Regions from separate parts of the Streptomyces sp. NPDC088350 genome, predicted to be linked through region 1. Evidence: riboswitches for the same ligand, from Rfam matches in the RefSeq annotation. Region 1 holds a riboswitch; each other region holds the start of a gene.

Region 1 (6,054 bases):
CTGATCGGGCTCTTCCTGGTGATCCAGCGGTTCTGGTCACTGGATCTCTTGAGCGGATCGGTAAAGGCCTGAGACACAAGCACTGAGTCGTACCTCCCCCCACCGCACCCGAACGGGCAGAACGAGGAACATGACCACCAGTCCGAACGGACGCCGAAAACCGCCCACCATCCACGACGTGGCCCGGGAGGCAGGGGTCTCCCGGGGGACCGTCTCCCGGTACCTGAACGGCGGCCACTACGTCTCACCGGCCGCGCGCACCGCCGTGGAGACGGCGATCAGGAAGACGGGCTACGTCGTCAACCGGCACGCCCGCTCCCTGAGCACCGGACGGTCGGACTCGGTGGCGTTCCTCCTCACCGAGCCGCAGGAGAAGTTCTTCGAGGACCCCAACTTCAATGTCCTGCTGCGGGGTTGCACCGAACACCTGGCCCGGCACGACATCCCGCTGCTGCTGATGCTGGCCTCCTCCAAGGACGACCGCCGCCGCCTCACGCGGTACATCACCTCGGGCCACGTCGACGGCGTCCTCCTGGTCTCCAACCACAGCGGCGACCCGGTCGCGGCCGAACTCCGCGACGCCGGCATCCCGTTGGTGGCCTGCGGCAAGCCGCTCGGCACCGCCTCCAAGTACAGCTACGTGGCCGCGGCCGACCGGGACGGCGCCCAGGAGATGGTCCGCCACCTCGTCGCCGGGGGTCGTCGCCGCATCGGCATGGTCACCGGCCCGCTCGACGCCCCGGGCGGCCCCGACCGCCTGGCCGGCTACCGGGACGTCCTCACCGAGGCGGGTCTGCCCCACGACCCCGCGCTCGTGGTCGAGGGCGACTACCGCCGCACGGGCGGCGAGGAAGCGGCCCGCAGACTCCTGTCCCAGGCCCCCGACATCGACGCGGTGTTCGTAGCCTCGGACCTCATGGCCCTGGGAGTCGTCAACACCCTTCAACAATCCGGCCGTTCGGTCCCCGATGACATCGCTGTCGGAGGCTTCGACGACTCGGCGGCGGCCACCTCCATCACCCCGGCCCTCACCACCATGCGCCAGCCCTACGACCGCATCAGCGCCGAGATGGTGCGGATGCTGCTGGCCCAGATCGCCGGAGAGGACACGGCGGGCGTGATCCTGCCGACGGAACTGGTCGTCCGGGAGTCGGCATGACCGCCGTCACCGTCAAGTCAACCGGAACACCGGTCAACGCATGTGAAGGCGGCAGCCGTCCGGTTCGCGTCGAGTCCGGGGGCCTTTCCATCCGTATTCTCTGATCATGGCCGCACCCCTCGCATATGCACTGATCGCCACCGACCTGGACGGAACGCTGCTGCGCGGCGACGACACGCTCTCCGACCGGTCCCTCGCCGCACTGCGACGGGTCACGGCGGCCGGCGCCCGGCACCTCGTCGTCACCGGCCGGCCCGCCCCGAGGGTGCGCCCGCTCCTCGACGACCTCGGCAGCAGGGGGCTCGCGGTGTGCGGACAGGGCGCGCAGTTGTACGACGCCGGCGCGGACCGTCTGCTCTGGTCGGTCACCCTGGACCGGGAGCTGGCCGAGACCGCGCTCGGCAAGATCGAGGCGGAGGTGGGCCAGGTGTACGCGGCCGTCGACCAGGACGGCGTGGACGGCCTCACCCTGATCGAGCCCGGCTACCTGATGCCGCACCCCACGCTCCCCGCGGTACGGGTGGGCCGGCGCGACGACCTCTGGTCCGAACCCATCAGCAAGGTGCTGCTGCGCCACCCCGCCCTGGCGGACGACGAGTTGGCGTCCACGGCGCGCTCGGTGGTCGGTTCACTGGCCTCGGTCACCATGTCCGGCCCCGGCACCGTCGAACTCCAGCCACTCGGCATCACCAAGGCGACCGGCCTGGCCCTCGCCGCCCAACACCTGGGCCTGACCCCGTCCGACACCATCGCCTTCGGCGACATGCCGAACGACATCCCGATGTTCGACTGGGCGGCACACGGAGTGGCGATGGCCAACGCCCACCCCGAACTGAAGGCGGTGGCGGACGAGGTGACGTCATCGAACGAGGACGACGGAATCGCCCTGGTCCTGGAAAGACTCCTCAGCGAAGGTTTTTAGGGGCGCGGGGCTGTATCAATTTGCGGCTCCGCCGCGCGGGCGCGACCAGCCACGACGGCGGTGCCACTCAAAACACAACCGTCGTGGCTGATCCAACGTTTTCTAGTAAGCCCCGTAAACGTTGTCGATAGACCCGTACACCGCCGCCGCGTAGTTACAAGCAGCCGTGATGTTCGCAACCGGGTCATACGGATCGAACGCAGTCCCGGCAACGTGATACGCGCTGAACGTCGGGTCGATCACCTGAAGCAACCCCTTCGACGGCGTACCGGCCGCCGCGTTGGAGTCCCAGTTGTTGATCGCGTACGGGTTACCGGACGACTCACGGATCACGTTCCGGTAGATCCCGTTGTACGTCCCCGGAATCCCCTTCTGCGCCATGATCGCGAGCGACTCCCGGATCCACCCGTCAAGGGTGTTGGGGTACCCGGCGAGCGTGGTCGAGGTGGAAGACGTGGTGGCCGCGGAAGCGGAGGTCGCCCCGACGATCGGCAGGGCGAGGATCGCGACACCGGTACCGGCGACAACGGCACGGCGGACAAGGCGGGCGCGGCGGGACTGAGCGGTTGCAGGCATGACGAGGTTCCTCTCCGTCGCCTGCGAGGTGAGCTGTCGGGTTCGGGCTGGGAGGTGCCCGGCCACGCCCTCACGGACGTGACTTAACCCCAAGCCGTCCCGGTGCAATGGCCGGTCCGGCGACTTACCTGGTTCCCCCGCTCCTGCCGTGCGAGATGTGTTCGTGACTGGGATGCCGGGCGGCGGCAGGATTCGGCGTTCCGCTCGACAGGCCGGGAACGTATGCGAGAGCACATGTCCGGAACAAGTGGCGGAATCACACCTCACCCCTATTGACCTTGGTCTGGGGCGTATGGGGCACTTGATCCTTTGCGCGAGCCAAGCTTCAACTGTCAAACGGCGCAAGGGGAAACGCGGGCAGACCGGGACACAGGCCATTCATGGAAACGCGTGACCCAACTCACGGAAGAATGAAGAACGGCAAATCGGGCATTCATCCTCAACTGGCAGTTCTCGGAATCCTTTTCTCCCGGGTCCGGTGAAAGATCACTTCGCCACCCTCGGTGCAAATCACCTCGTTAGAGGTGAGAAAGTCCGTTTCGTCGCAAGTGATCTCCGACCGCGTCCGCACGGTCGTGTCCCACCCCGGCTCCGGCCGGTGCGGCCGGATCGACCGGTCGGACCGCGTACGGGCCGACAACGGGTCCGCCTCGTCGATCGTGTACGTCTCCAGCGCGTCCTCGGTGAATTCGAGCCCGTCCGGGTACACGCGCGTGCCGCCGTGCCGGGGTTCGTCGAGCGTGGCCGGGTGGTGCACCCCGAGCGGCTCGGCCTCCTCGGGTTCGCCGAAACGAATATCGGCAGTCAACTCCCGGTCCCGCACCGGGAGTTCCAGCGCACTCCCCTCCGGGTCCGGCGTGAACCCCGCCGCCGACTCCGGCTGGGGCCAGATCCACGGCCAGTACGCCGACGACACCGCGAGCCGGATGCGACGCCCGGGTGCTTGCCTTGACCAGGCCGAGGATGCGGTCGGCGAGCCAGCCGTCCGAGACCGAGACGAGATAGGCCGGCGTTCCGTAGGCTGCGGACACGGACGCGGCCGTTCCGGACGACATGCCCATGCCGCCGTGCGCGACCGAATCCGCGAAGTGGAGGACGAGGATGGCCTGCATGCCGAGGAACGAGAAGCGCTCCCAGACCTCCAGCCCCGAGAGTGTGAGCAGGCCCCTGGGCTGGCCGAAGAAGGCGTGGTCGTCCTCGGGAGGCGGCTCGCTGTCGGGCTCGGCTTCCAGTGCGGTTCGGGACGCGCTCCACTACTTCCAGGTAAGTCGATAAATGTCCGTTCTTATCAGTTGATCAAAAACATACCGGTCGTGATCCGATACCGCCTGGCCTGGACGGGGGTGGGTGGCACCGGTGATCGAATGCCGACCGGATACGCTGACTTGAGTGATGGCAGCGACCTATCGACAATCCGTGTGACCGCCCAGGGACACCAGCAGACAGGAGACCCCTCGTGACCGTCGTCGGGCCGTTCGGGCTGAGCGTGCGGGACCAGGCTCTGGAAGCCGATGTCCAGGCCGGAATGGCGGCAGTCGAGGAGGGTCTGCTCGAAGCCACCAAGAGCGAGGTCCCCTTCATCACGGAGGCCGCCCAGCACCTCGTGCGCGCGGGCGGGAAGCGGTTCCGGCCGCTCCTCGTGATGCTCGCCGCCCAGTTCGGCGACCCCTACGCGCCGGGTGTCGTGCCCTCGGCCGTCGTCGTCGAGCTGACCCATCTCGCCACGCTGTACCACGACGACGTGATGGACGAGGCGGCCGTGCGCCGGGGCGTGGACAGCGCCAACACCCGCTGGGGGAACTCGGTCGCGGTCCTCACCGGCGACTTCCTCTTCGCGCGCGCGTCGCACACTCTGGCCGACCTCGGCCCCGAAGCGGTGCGCGTGCAGGCCGAGGCGTTCGAACGGCTGGTCACCGGCCAGATCCTGGAGACGGCCGGCCCGTCCGACGGGCGCGACCCGGTCGAGCACTACCTCGACGTGCTCGGCGGCAAGACCGGCTCCCTGGTCGCGGTGGCGTGCCGCTTCGGCTCGATGATGGCCGGCTGCGACGACACGGTCGTGGACGTCCTCACCCAGTACGGCGAGCGGCTCGGCGTGGCCTTCCAACTCGCCGACGACGTCCTGGACATCGCCTCCGACGGCCACGAGTCCGGCAAGACCCCGGGCACGGACCTGCGCGAGGGCATCCCCACCCTGCCGGTGCTGCGGCTGAGGGAGCGGGCGGCCCGCCTCGGTCTCGCCGAGGACATCGCCCTGTGCGAACTCCTCGACTCCGACCTCACGGACGACGCCCGGCTCGCCGAGGCCCTCTCCCGCCTCCGTGGACACCCCGCCCTGGAGCAGGCCCGCCGCGACACCGTGCGCTACGCGGAGGACGCCCGCGCGGCCCTGGCGCCGCTCCCCGAGTGCGACGCGAAGGTCGCCCTCCTGGAGATGTGCGACGCGGTGGTGCACCGCGCGGGCTGAGCCCGTTCAGTAGCCGCTGCCTCCCGTGCTGCCGGAGGCGGTGGCCGCCGCGGCCTTCGCTCCGGTGGGTGTCACCGCCCACCAGGTGCCGTCCACGCCCTGGCCGTAGGCCTCCTTGGGCTGGTCGTCCTTGGCGTACCGGTACAGGGGCCAGCCCGCCAGGGTGAGCTGCGAGGTCCCGTCGGAGCGCTTGACCGTGGAGACGAGCTTCTTGTCGATGCCCTTGACGCTGACGGCGCCCTTGGCGGTCGCGGCGGGCCAGACCACCGCGCAGGTGCCGTAACAGCTGACCTTCGTCGGGTGGATCGAGTCCGCGTCGAAGCGGTAGAGGACGTACCCCTTGCTGTCGGTCACGACGGTGCCCACCTTGGCGACCTTGGCGGTCATCAGGGTCGTCGACGTGGTGACCGCGGCCGGTGCGGCGGCCGAGCCGCCGCTTCCACTACTGCCGCCGCTTCCGCATCCGGCGAGTGCGAGTGCCAGGACCGCGGCGCCCGTGGCCGCGTATCCGGTGAGGTGCTGGGTGGCGTGCATGGCGACCCCTTCGGTCGATGCGGTGTGCTGCCACCCATAAGTACGGATTCAGGCGGTTTGTGACTCGATGCGACGCGTACGACTTCGGAGTGGGCCGCGGGACGGGGTCGTCCTGGCCGGTCCCGGTCAACTGCCTTGCGCGGGCGGTGCCTTCCCCCTAGGGGTTTGGGGGAGGCACGGCCTCCGTGTGTCATACCCCAGTCGTACGCGGAGTTGGCTCCCGGGTCTGACGCTTATCCCTCGGGGATTTGGTCAGATGGAGAACACGGAAATCACCACTCCTCACCGATTCGGGTGAGAATGGCGGCACAGGGTGGGACGTGCAGAGGACGGACTGGCCGCCGCCGACGACGGAGGTAAGGCAGACATGGCACCGTACGAAACCGACGACAGCGC
Region 2 (6,054 bases), on a different contig from region 1:
CCCGCGCCTCTCCAAGAACCCCGCGCACCACGACGAACCGGCGCACGCCAAGGGCAAGACCGGTATCCCGGGCGAACGCAAGGCCGAGTTGATGACGCATCTGCTCAACATCGACCCGCCGGACCACACCCGCCTGCGCCGGCTGGTCAGCAAGGCGTTCACGCCCCGCCGGGTGGCCGAATTCGCCCCGCGCGTGCAGGAGTTGACGAACGACCTCATCGACCGCTTCGCGCGGACCGGTTCCGCCGACCTCATCCACGACTTCGCCTTCCCGCTCCCCATCTACGCCATCTGCGACCTGCTCGGCGTCCCCCGCGAGGACCAGGACGACTTCCGCGACTGGGCGGGCATGATGCTGCGACATACAAAAGCAGGCCACGGCGGCGGACCGCGGGGCGGGGTCGCCCGGTCCGTGAAGAAGATGCGCGACTATCTCGCCGACCTCATCCACCGCAAGCGCGAGGCCCTCCCCGACAGCCCGGAACCCCTCCCCGGCGAGGACCTCATCTCCGGCCTCATCCGCGCCTCCGACCACGGCGAACACCTCACCGAGAACGAGGCCGCCGCCATGGCCTTCATCCTGCTCTTCGCCGGGTTCGAGACGACCGTCAACCTCATCGGCAACGGCACCTACGCCCTCCTCACCCACCCCGAGCAGCGCGCCCGCCTCCAGAAGTCCCTGGCCGCCGGCGAACACGGCCTCCTCGAAACCGGCGTCGAGGAACTCCTGCGCTACGACGGCCCGGTGGAGCTGGCGACCTGGCGCTTCGCCACCCGCCCCCTCACCCTCGGCGGACAGGACATCGCGGCCGGCGACCCCGTACTCGTCGTCCTGGCCGCCGCGGACCGCGATCCGGAACGGTTCGCCGATCCCGACGTCCTCGATCTGGGACGGCGTGACAATCAACACCTCGGCTACGGCCACGGCATCCACTACTGCCTCGGCGCCCCGCTCGCCCGCCTGGAGGGCCAGACCGCGCTCGCCACCCTCCTCACCCGCCTCCCCGACCTCCAACTCGCCGCGGACCCGGCCGACTTGCGCTGGCGCGGCGGGCTCATCATGCGCGGACTGCGCACCCTGCCCGTGGAGTTCACCCCCGAGCGGGCACTCCGCCCCGGTGAACCCGAACCTGAACCCGCAATCCCACCCCGTAAACCCGAAGATGACACTTCCTCAACTCTGTGATCTTCACGTGATCTACGTGGCATTGACTTGTGACAAGTGATCGAGTGCGGCTACGTTCACGTACCAGCGCGGCGCCCCGCACCACCCGCCGCGCGGTCCCCCCGCCGTCACGCGAAAGGCCTCCGCATGCTCTCCGGGAACGGTCGTCACCGTCGCCCCCGTCAGGCTCCGGCACTCCTCGTCGCGGCCGGCGTCACCGGCTCCGCCATCGCCATCCCGCTCCTCGGCGCCGCCGCCGCGAACGCCGCCGACGGCACCACCTGGGACAAGGTGGCCCAGTGCGAGAGCGGCGGCTCGTGGAGCGAGAACAGTGGCAACGGCTACTACGGCGGCCTGCAACTGTCCCAGGACGACTGGAGCAAGTACGGCGGCCTCGACTACGCCCCGAGCGCCGACCTGGCCAGCCGCTCCCAGCAGATAGCCGTCGCCGAGAAGATCCTCGACGACCGGGGCACCTCGCCCTGGATGACCTGCTCCCTGCTCTCCGGTCTCACCACGACCTCGGGTTCGACGAACGTCGACACGGGCGTCGCGAGCGACTCGCCGTCGACCGGCACGACGGACTCCTCCGGCTCGACGGACTCCTCCGGCTCGACGGACTCCTCCCCTTCCTCGGCGTCCTCCGGACTGTCCGACTCCAGCAACACGGACTCGACTTCGTCCGATACGTCCGACTCCTCCACCGGCGACCCGTCGAGCAGCCCCTCGCCCGCCGCGACGAAGGACTCCGCGAGCTCCGCCAAGTCCGACAAGTCCGCCGCCCCTTCCGTGAGCGACGACTCGGCGACCGCATCTCCGAAACTCGATGAATCGGACAACTCGGCGCAGGCGGCGGGCAAGTGGAGCCTCGTCGACACCGGTGCGCTCGGGAGTGGGTCGAGCGCAGGCAAGCACCGCGGAGCCGGTGCCGAGGAAGGCGTCACGGCGCAGACGTACACGGTCCGCGCCGGTGACTCCCTCGCGTCCATCGCCGACTCCCTTGGCTACGACGGCGGATGGCGTGCGCTCTACGCCGAGAACAAAAAGGTGATAGGCGCCGATCCGACCCGGATCGCCGCCGGTCAGACCTTGGACGTCGGTACGGAAACGGGCGAAAAGTAGCAGGAGGGCAGCGGGAGTTCACGTCACGCTTCGCGTCGAATGTCCGGTTTGATCAAAGTGTGGGATGAGTCTCAGAAGCCCTGATCGTCTTTGAAATTCCGCCGATTCCGTGTCTACGGTCAAGGCCGCTCGTCACCACGAGCCCCGGCTGCCGCACACGCCGAGTCCTGCCAGCGGCCTCCGGGAACATTCGTCGCGTCAAGCGCCGTAGGCAGGAGCGGGGGACCCAAGGTAAGCGCCGGGCCCGGGAGTCGAGAGACACCGGAACCGGCTTGGGGTTAAGCCGCGCACCGAGAGGTGTGCGGCCGGGCAACTCACACGGCCCGAACCCGACAGCTCACCTCGTAGGCGTCGGTGAGGGGATTGGGATTTTCCATGCTGTTTTCCAGCAAGGGCAAGCACCGCCGTCCGTCCAAGGCCACTCGCGTCGCCACGCTCGCCGGCGTGACCGGCGTCGCCATCGCCGCCCCGCTCATGGCGGCCAGTGGCGCCTCCGCCGCCACCGCGTCCGAGTGGGACACGGTCGCCAGCTGCGAGTCCGGCGGCAACTGGTCCATCAACACCGGCAACGGCTACTACGGCGGCCTGCAGTTCTCCGCCTCGACGTGGGCCGCGTACGGCGGCACCGCCTACGCCTCCACCGCGAACCAGGCCTCCAAGTCCCAGCAGATCGCCGTCGCCGAGAAGGTTCTCGCGGCCCAGGGCAAGGGCGCCTGGCCCACCTGCGGCACCGGCCTCTCCAGCGCCACCTACTCGGGCGGCAGCTCCTCGAGCGGCAACAGCTCGTCGAGCGGCAGCTCCTCCAGTGGCAGCACCAGCACCCGCTCGACGGACACGACGGCCTCCCGCTCCGCCGAGCGCCCGGCCGCCAAGAAGACCGTCACCACCCCGACCGGCAAGAAGGTCAAGAAGGGTGACGGCGAGTACAAGGTCGTCAAGGGCGACAGCCTCAGCTCCATCGCCGAGAAGCACAAGGTGAAGGGCGGCTGGCAGCAGCTGTTCAAGCTGAACAAGGACATCATCGACGACGCCGACGTCATCTTCCCGGGCCAGCAGCTCCACCTGAAGTGACATACGCGGCTCGTAGCTTAACCACAGCGCCCTCACAGCCGTGGTGTCCACTATGGAGACCTCGTGAGGGTCACCCCCGTCCCCCACGGGCTCCCCGCTCCGGTGCGTGTTCCCCCGTACGCACCGGGGCGGGGCTTTTTTTGTGCCCGCCGGTGATTTTGTGCGCTCTTTGGCGAAGCGCTTTGTTCCGTTCGGAAACAATTTACTCTCGGTTCTGTCCATCAGGCGGCCGACCGGATGGCCAATCGCCCCGAGCCGGTTAGGCTCGTCTCGCAGAGCCGCTGCGGTGTTGCCGTAGCCGCGTCAGATCCCAAGAAGGAGATGCTCGTGCCGTCCATCGACGTCGTCGTAGCCCGGGAAATCCTGGACTCCCGAGGCAACCCCACGGTCGAGGTCGAGGTCGGCCTCGACGACGGCAGCACGGGTCGTGCCGCCGTTCCGTCCGGCGCCTCCACCGGTGCCTTCGAGGCCATCGAGCTGCGTGACGGTGACCCGAACCGCTACGGCGGCAAGGGTGTCGAGAAGGCCGTCCTCGCCGTCATCGAGCAGATCGGCCCGGAGCTCGTCGGCTACGACGCCACCGAGCAGCGTCTGATCGACCAGGCGATGTTCGACCTGGACGCCACCGACAACAAGGGCTCCCTCGGCGCCAACGCCATCCTCGGCGTCTCCCTCGCCGTCGCGCACGCCGCCTCCGAGGCGTCCGACCTCCCCCTCTTCCGCTACCTGGGCGGCCCGAACGCGCACCTGCTGCCCGTTCCGATGATGAACATCCTGAACGGCGGCTCGCACGCCGACTCGAACGTGGACATCCAGGAGTTCATGATCGCCCCGATCGGCGCGGAGTCCTTCTCCGAGGCGCTGCGCTGGGGCGCCGAGGTCTACCACACCCTCAAGAAGGTGCTGAAGACCAAGGGCCTGTCCACCGGCCTCGGCGACGAGGGCGGCTTCGCCCCGAACCTGGAGTCCAACCGCGCCGCCCTCGACCTCATCATCGAGGCCATCAAGCAGGCCGGTTACATCCCCGGCGAGCAGATCGGGCTCGCGCTCGACGTCGCCGCGTCCGAGTTCTACAAGGACGGCAAGTACGAGTTCGAGGGCAAGTCCCGCTCGGCCGCCGAGATGACCGAGTACTACGAGGAGCTCGTCTCCGCGTACCCGCTCGTCTCCATCGAGGACCCGCTGTACGAGGACGACTGGGCCGGCTGGAAGGTCATCACCGACCGCATCGGCGACAAGGTCCAGATCGTCGGCGACGACCTCTTCGTCACCAACCCCGAGCGTCTCGCCCGCGGCATCGAGGAGGGCACCGCCAACGCCCTGCTCGTCAAGGTGAACCAGATCGGCTCGCTGACCGAGACCCTGGACGCCGTCGAGATGGCCCAGCGCAACGGCTTCAAGTGCATGATGTCCCACCGCTCCGGCGAGACCGAGGACACCACCATCGCCGACCTCGCCGTCGCGGTGAACTGCGGCCAGATCAAGACCGGCGCCCCGGCCCGCTCGGACCGCGTCGCCAAGTACAACCAGCTCCTGCGCATCGAGGAGATCCTCGACGACGCGGCGGAGTACGCGGGCCGCAGCGCGTTCCCCCGCTTCAAGGGCTGACCCCACCGGATTCCCGGGGATCCACCGGGTCAATCCTCAGCCAGTCGTACGTACGTCCCCGCACCCGGTCCCGTACCGTGTGCGGGGACGTACGCACGTGTGAAGGGGAGGCGGGACATGGCCGTGAAGGACCGGGACCGGTTCTCCACCGCGACCAGGCTGAAGCTGCTCGGCGAGCAGACGGCGGCCCGTGTCTACCGTTCCCAGACCAAACGGCAGGCCCGCCGTTCCCGGCTGACCGGCCGAGCGGCCCTCCTCGCCCTGGTGCTGTGCTCGCTGATCGTGGCGCTGGCGTACCCGATAAGGCAGTACGTCTCCCAGCGCGCCGAGATCTCCGATCTCCAACGGCAGCAGGAGCAGGCGCGGCAGCGCGTCGAGCAGCTGCGCGACCTCAAGGCACGCTGGCAGGACGACGCGTACGCGGAACAGCAGATCCGCCAGCGGCTGCACTATGTGATGCCCGGGGAGACGGGCTACATCGTGATCGACCCGGACGCGGCGAAGCAGTCGCGCGCCGAACTGGGGGCGGCCGACCGTCCCTGGTACGCGAACGTGTGGGACGGCGTCGACAAGTCCGACGCCTCCGACCGGTGAACCGACAGACACTTCAGAGAGACTCTCGTACAGGCATGGACACGCCCCCGCCGCCCACCCCGCGCACCGAGCCCACCGTCGCCGACGTCGCGGCCTTCCAGCAGCAACTCGGGCGCCCGCCGCGCGGGTTGCGCGCGATCGCACACCGTTGCCCGTGCGGACAGCCGGACGTGGTGGAGACGGCCCCCCGCCTCCCCGACGGCACGCCCTTCCCGACGACGTACTACCTGACGTGCCCGAAGGCCGCTTCGGCGATCGGCACCCTTGAGGCGAACGGCGTCATGAAGGACATGACGGCGAGGCTGGAGTCGGACCCCGAACTGGCCGCCGCGTACCGCGCCGCCCACGAGGACTACCTGGCCCGCCGCGACGCCATCGAGGTCCTGGAGGGCTTCCCGAGCGCGGGCGGCATGCCGGACCGTGTGAAGTGCCTGCACGTCCTCGTGGGCCACTCCCTGGCCGCGGGCCCGGGCGTCAACCCGCTGGGCGACGAG
Region 3 (6,054 bases), on a different contig from region 1:
GCACTGACGACCAGCGCTGACGCCAGGCTCCCTCGCGGGCCGTGCCCTTACCTCGTTAGGGTCGATGCCGTGGCCACGTTTCCGCCGTACCCCCCGCACCCCGGCCACCCCGCCGGTGGTGTGCCCGGGCACGGGCCGCGGGTGCGCTGGTGGCGGCGGAAGTGGGTCCGCCATGGCGCGCTGATCGCCCTGCTCACGCTCTCCGGGCTCGTCATCCTCGCCCTCGTCCGCCAACAGACCGGCACGGAAGGCTTCCTGGTGGGCCTCGGGCTCGCCGTACTGCCCGTGCCGCTGCTCGTCGCCGCGTTCCGCTGGCTGGACCGGGTCGACCCCGGCCCCTGGCGGAACCTGCTCTTCTCCTTCGCCTGGGGTGCCTGCGCCGCCGCGTTGATAGCGATCGTCGCCAACAGCTTCGCGACCCGATGGATAGCGACCACGACCGCGGACCCCGCGAGCGCGGACACCCTCGGCGCGACGGTGATAGCCCCGATCGTGGAGGAGTCGGCGAAGGCGGCAGCCGTGCTGCTCGTCTTTCTCTTCCGCAGACGGGACTTCACCGGGATCGTCGACGGGGTGGTGATAGCCGGGGTCACCGCCACCGGCTTCGCGTTCACCGAGAACATCCTCTACCTCGGCACCGCCTTCGGCACCGACCAGCTCACCGGCGACCGCGGCTTCGCCTCCGTCACCGCGGCGACCTTCTTCGTGCGTATCGTCATGTCCCCGTTCGCGCACCCCCTGTTCACCGTCCTCACCGGCATCGGCTTCGGCATCGCCGCCCTCTCCCCCGACCGGCACCACGTCCGGCGCGTGCTGGTACCCCTGACCGGACTGCTGCTCGCGATGGGCATGCACGCGATGTGGAACGGCTCCTCCACGTTCGGCCAGTACGGCTTCTTCGAGGTCTACGGCGCCTTCATGGTCCCCGCGTTCGGCCTGCTCACCTGGCTCGCGGTCTGGACCCGGCAGCGCGAACTGCGCACCGTGCGCGAGGAGTTGCCCGTGTACGTCTGCGCGGGCTGGCTGACCCCGGCCGAACCCTTCGTGCTCGGCTCGATGAAGGCCCGCCGCCTGGCCCGCCAGTACGCCGGCCACCGCCTCGGCAGACCGGCCGCCCGCTCGGTCGCCCAGTACGAGGCGTACGCGACCTCCCTTGCGTTCCTGCGGCACCGGGCCGGACGGGGCCGCGCCGGCGCCGACTTCGCCGTACGGGAAAGGGAGTTGCTGCACGGGCTGTGGCTGTGCCGGGAGGTGGCGCGGCCCGCGCTGGACTACGCGGCGCGGCGGACGGCGCCACCGGTGCCGGTGGTGGTGCCGCCGTGGCCGCCGGTGTACGGGTCGTACGGGACTCCCGTGTACAACCCGTACCGGTCCTGATGCCTGCCTAGGCCGACGCCTCCGTGAGCTTCGCGATCTCCGTGTCCGTCAGCTCCAGTTCGGCCACGGCGAGCAGCGCGGGCAGTTGGTCGACCGTGCGGGCCGAGGCGATCGGGGCCGTGACCGTCGGCCGGGCGGCGAGCCAGGCCAGGGCGACCGTGGCGACCGGGGCGTCGTGGGCCTGCGCGACCTCGTCCAGGGCGGTCAGCACCCGTAGGCCGCGCTCCGATGCGAGGTACTGCGCCGCGCGTCCGGCACGGGCGCTCTCCACGCTCGTACCGGGGCGGTACTTGCCGGTGAGGAAGCCGGCCGCGAGCGCGAAGTACGGAAGGGCGGAGAGGCCGCCGCGTTCGGCTACGTCCCGCAGTTCGCCCTCGTAGGTGTCGCGGGAGACGAGGTTGTAGTGCGGCTGGATCGCGACATAGCGGGCCAGGCCCTCGCGGTCGGAGAAGTCGAGGGACGCCTGGAGCCGCTCGGGGGAGATGTTGGAGGCGGCGATGTGCCGCACCTTGCCCGCCCTGACCAGGTCGTCGAGCGCGCCGACGATCTCCTCGACCGGCACTTCCTCCTTGTCGAAGTGCGGGTAGTAGAGGTCGATGTAGTCGGTGCCCAGGCGGGTGAGGGAGGCGTCGGCGGCGGCCTTGATGTTGGCGGCGGACAGGCCCGGGTACTCGGGGTGCTGGCTGACCTTGGTGGCGATGACGACGTCGGAGCGGTTGCCGCGGGACCTGAGCCACTTGCCGATGACGGTCTCGGACTCGCCGCCCTTGTTGCCCTCGATCCACGCCGTGTACGAGTCGGCGGTGTCGACGAAGTTGCCCCCGGCGGCGGTGTAGGCGTCGAGCACGGCGAACGAGTCCGCCTCGTCGGCGGTCCAGCCGAAGACGTTGCCGCCGAGGACGAGGGGGAACACTTCGAGGTCGGACCGGCCCAGCTTGCGAAGAGAAGTCATGCTCCACGTCAACCGCCGGGCCGGAACCGGATATTCCAGCGGGTGGGTCAGGGGTTGAGGCCCTTGCTGCGCAGCCAGGGCGCCGGGTCGCTGGCGGTGGCCGCGCCGTTGAGGTGCACCTCCAGGTGGAGGTGCGGCCCGGTCACGTTGCCGGTGGCGCCCACGCGGCCGATGACGTCACCGGTGGCGACCTTCTGGCCGACGCTGACGTTGATCGAGGACTGGTGGCAGAACCACAGCTCGGTTCCGTCGCTGAGGGTGATGATCGTGCGGTAGCCGTACGCCCCGGCCCAGCCCGCCTCGGTGACCGTGCCGCTGTGGATGGCCTTGATCAGCGTGCCGGTGGGCGCGGCGAAGTCGAGGCCGGTGTGGTAGCCGGAGGACCACATCGTGCCGGCCTGGCCGAAGGTGCCGGTGATCGTGTACGAGCCGACCGGCAGTGTGTACTGCTTGGCCAGCGCGGCGAGTTTCGTGGCCTCGGACTTCTTCTTGGCGGCGGCCTCCGCGGCCTTCTTCGCGTCGGCGGCCTTCTTCGCGGCGTCCTTCTCGGCCTTGGCCGCGGCGGCGTCGACCTGCTTGGCGACGGCGGCCTCGGCGGCGGCCTGCGACTTGCCGTCGACCTGGAGCTGCTGGAGTTCGGCCTGCTCCATGATCCGGTTGCGCAGCAGCTCGCCCGCGCCCGAGGTGCCCTTGGCGGTCTCGGTGGTGGTCACGCCGACGCTGCTGAGCGCGGTCGCGGAACCCTTGGGGGTGCTGGAGGAGTCGTCCAGCAGGTGGCCCACGGAGGGCAGGTCGGGCAGGGAGATCGAGACCGGCGGCTTGCCGGTGTTGGCGCTGGCCATCCCGCCGGCGCTCACGGCGGCTATGACACCGACGCCCAGGACGGTGGAGCTGCGGGCGAATCCCCCGCCGCCGCGCTGCTTGGCGACGCGGTGCTTGCCGCGCTGGGGAGGAACGGACTCCGCGCTGGGGTTCCACTCCTCCCAGGGGCCCTCGTCGGGGCGGTAACCGCCGTAGACGAACGGGGCTTCTGGGGCAGCAGAGTTGGACGCCACGTGGGCGCGCTCCTTTCCTTCCTTCTCGCCTACCGGGTTAGCTGACGGGTTCGGAGCAGGAAGGTCTCCTACGCGCGTCAACCTGCCGTGTACCCACGGCTGTCGACGAGCGATTCACCCCAAGTGGTGGTTCCCCGGTTCCCTCGCGGGATTCGGCGCGTGCGCACGGAGCCGTCTCTTGTGACGGCTGGGACGACCGCGCTGCGTTATCGAACGTTAATAGACCCGGGTGCCCGATTCCAAGCTGTTCCGCTTGATCATTAACCTTTCCTTGCTGGACGAACGGGCCACCACCGGCGAAAATCGGGCGAGTTGACCAGGTCTCAGAATTCCCACAGCCATTGACGGTATGTCAGTTGTTATGCGGAGGGCGCCCACCCGGTCACGGCCCGTGACAACCGCCGTACATGCCGGTCATGGATGCCGTACGGCGATCATCGCCATGTCGTCCGTCATCCCGCCCCCGGAGTACCGGCGCACCTCCTTGGCGAGGATGCCGAGCAGCGCTTCGGGGCTGCGGAAGGTCCGGCCGGCCAGCCGCTCCCCGGGGTCGTAGAAGACGCCGTGGGAGTCGCGGGCCTCGGACAGGCCGTCGGTGTACACGAGCAGCGTGGAACCTCCCGGGAACGCGAACTCCTCGACGCGGTCGGGCCAGAACCCCAACTCCCCCATCCCGAGCGGCAGTGCGGGCTCCTTGACGAGCAGGGTGTCCACGGTGCCGTCCTCGTGCAGGAGCAGCGGCGGCGGGTGGCCCCGGTCGACGATCCGTACGACGCCGTCGCCGTGCGGGAGTTCGGCGAGGACGGCCGTGGTGAACCCCTCGAACGCGTCGAGCCCGTCGCGCCGGGTGCCCTCGCGCGCCAGCGCCCGCTCCAGCCGCTGCGCGACCGCCTCCAGGGTGACCTCCTGCTCGGCGGCCTCCCGGAACGCCCCGATGACCACGGCGACGGCCGCGACCGCGCCCATGCCCTTGCCGCGCACGTCGCCGACGACCAGCCGTACGCCGTGCGGGGTGTCCTGCACCGCGTACAGGTCGCCGCCGATGAACGCGCCCTCCTGCGCCGCCTCGTAGCGTGCCGCGATCTCGAACCCGCCGATCCGCTCGGCCGGTTCGGGCAGTACGGCGCGCTGGGCGGCCTCCGCGATCTCGCGCACGGAGGCGAGCTGTTCGCTGCTGCGGCGGACGAGGACGTTGATGAGCACGGCGAGGACGGCGACCGTCGCCACGGTGGCCGCCTCGGTGACCGCGTCGGCGTGGAGGACGATGCCGAGCCTGATGTGGGTCACCAGGACGACGGCGACGGAGGCCAGGCCGGTGAGCACGGTGCCGCGCCGCGAGTACAGCGGGGCGGCGACGAGCGGGGCGGCGGTGAAGAACGGGGCCGCGGTGAAGTCCTGCGGGGTGAGGTAGTCGTAGAACGCGCCGACGATCAGCAGCAGCGCGGGCAGGCGGTGGACGACGGCGCGGGTGTTCGAGATGCGCCGTCCCTCGACGCGGCCGAGGCCGGGGTCGGGCACGGGATCGGCGGGCAGGCGCCCGCCGGCTCGCATGTACGGACCCTCCTCCTCCACGCGTCCAGTTTTTCCCGGTGGGGGGAGGGCGGCGAGCGGGGTGGGCCGACAGGGGGAGAAACGCGAGGGAGAAACACCAAGGGCCGGAATCCGTTTCCGGATTCCGGCCCTTGGCCTTAGTAGCGGGGACAGGATTTGAACCTGCGACCTCTGGGTTATGAGCCCAGCGAGCTACCGAGCTGCTCCACCCCGCGCCGTTGTGATTGCAACTATACGCCATCCGCGGGGTCCGATGTCACACGTGTTTCAGTCGGCCGGGTTCCCGGCGTGCGTGAGGGTCTCCCAGGAGACGAAGAGGTCGTCGCTGCCGGCCGGCCGGGTCGACTCGGCGAGCCGGTGCGCGGAGGGCACCTTCATGCCGAGCCGGTCCTCCAGGTGGTTGAGGGCGACCTCCAGGTCGGGGCCCATGTTCCGGTCGACCTTCCCGCCGCAGAGCCAGGCGGGCGCGGACTCGCCGAGCTGGTAGCGGGCGTGGAGGTCGAGGGCGGCGGCGAGCCGGTCCTTGACCTCGTTGTAGAGGTCGACCCCTTGGTGCCAGGCGGTCTCGGCGATGTGGGCCGTGGCGGCGAGCGAGTACCCGACGTGCTTGAAGTTGCGGCACGTCTCCTGGGCGACGCCGTCCCTGAAGGTGGTCTGCTTGAACCAGTACGTCGTCAGCTTCTGCGGGGTGGTGACGCTGGAGCGGGCCGGGGTGAGCGGCACCTTGCCGTCCTTGGCGAGGTAGAAGTAGGCGGGCACGCGGTCGCGGAAGCGGGTGACGGCCGCGTCGAAGGCCTTGTGGTCGTCGAGGAAGACGGCGATGCCGATCGCGGCGTCGGTCATCGCGAGGTCCCAGTTGCCGTTGTAGTCCGGCAGGTCCTTGGTGACCTCGGGCTGGTAGGCGGTGCGCAGCATCGTCGCGAACCGCCGCACCCGGTCCGCCGGCCACCCGGCGCCCGGCGCGTACCGCACGATCTCCGCCGCCCGCGCCCACGTCGAGCCCGCCCACGCGGTCTGGAGCCCGGCGTCCTCGGAGGTGTGCTCCTTCATCCTCGCCGACCAGTCGTCCATGATCTCCCGCGCCTTGAGCGCGTGGTGCTGCTTCCCGGTGATGCTGAA

Evidence for each region. Region 1 has a riboswitch for cyclic di-AMP ahead of ACIQBL_RS39830 (transglycosylase SLT domain-containing protein). Riboswitches for the same ligand answer to the same signal wherever they lie in the genome.
Region 2: it holds a riboswitch for cyclic di-AMP, as region 1 does, so the genes downstream of both, ACIQBL_RS01110 (transglycosylase family protein) here and ACIQBL_RS39830 (transglycosylase SLT domain-containing protein) in region 1, are expected to answer to the same signal.
Region 3: it holds a riboswitch for cyclic di-AMP, as region 1 does, so the genes downstream of both, ACIQBL_RS37425 (M23 family metallopeptidase) here and ACIQBL_RS39830 (transglycosylase SLT domain-containing protein) in region 1, are expected to answer to the same signal.

What each region holds. Positions count from the first base shown of each region.
Region 1 covers NZ_JBIVNL010000014.1:161,540-167,593, reverse strand. Annotated here, with positions in the region: gene ACIQBL_RS39845 (carbohydrate ABC transporter permease) at 1-72, shown strand, start outside; gene ACIQBL_RS39840 (LacI family DNA-binding transcriptional regulator) at 131-1,159, shown strand; gene ACIQBL_RS39835 (HAD family hydrolase) at 1,266-2,081, shown strand; gene ACIQBL_RS39830 (transglycosylase SLT domain-containing protein) at 2,184-2,657, opposite strand; cyclic di-AMP (ydaO/yuaA leader) riboswitch at 2,663-2,865, opposite strand; partial or broken gene ACIQBL_RS39825 (peptidase S15) at 3,097-3,597, opposite strand; partial or broken gene ACIQBL_RS39820 (MFS transporter) at 3,602-3,889, opposite strand; gene ACIQBL_RS39815 (polyprenyl synthetase family protein) at 4,114-5,124, shown strand; gene ACIQBL_RS39810 (hypothetical protein) at 5,131-5,658, opposite strand; gene ACIQBL_RS39805 (outer membrane lipoprotein carrier protein LolA) at 6,026-6,054, shown strand, end outside.
Region 2 covers NZ_JBIVNL010000001.1:238,544-244,597, forward strand. Annotated here, with positions in the region: gene ACIQBL_RS01100 (cytochrome P450) at 1-1,186, shown strand, start outside; gene ACIQBL_RS01105 (transglycosylase family protein) at 1,313-2,287, shown strand; cyclic di-AMP (ydaO/yuaA leader) riboswitch at 2,481-2,653, shown strand; gene ACIQBL_RS01110 (transglycosylase family protein) at 2,663-3,358, shown strand; gene eno (phosphopyruvate hydratase) at 3,680-4,966, shown strand; gene ACIQBL_RS01120 (septum formation initiator family protein) at 5,084-5,560, shown strand; gene ACIQBL_RS01125 (DUF501 domain-containing protein) at 5,596-6,054, shown strand, end outside.
Region 3 covers NZ_JBIVNL010000012.1:306,907-312,960, reverse strand. Annotated here, with positions in the region: gene trmB (tRNA (guanosine(46)-N7)-methyltransferase TrmB) at 1-7, shown strand, start outside; gene ACIQBL_RS37435 (PrsW family intramembrane metalloprotease) at 70-1,377, shown strand; gene ACIQBL_RS37430 (aldo/keto reductase) at 1,385-2,329, opposite strand; gene ACIQBL_RS37425 (M23 family metallopeptidase) at 2,377-3,384, opposite strand; cyclic di-AMP (ydaO/yuaA leader) riboswitch at 3,396-3,552, opposite strand; gene ACIQBL_RS37420 (PP2C family protein-serine/threonine phosphatase) at 3,799-4,935, opposite strand; tRNA gene ACIQBL_RS37415 (tRNA-Met) at 5,077-5,150, opposite strand; gene ACIQBL_RS37410 (alginate lyase family protein) at 5,203-6,054, opposite strand, start outside.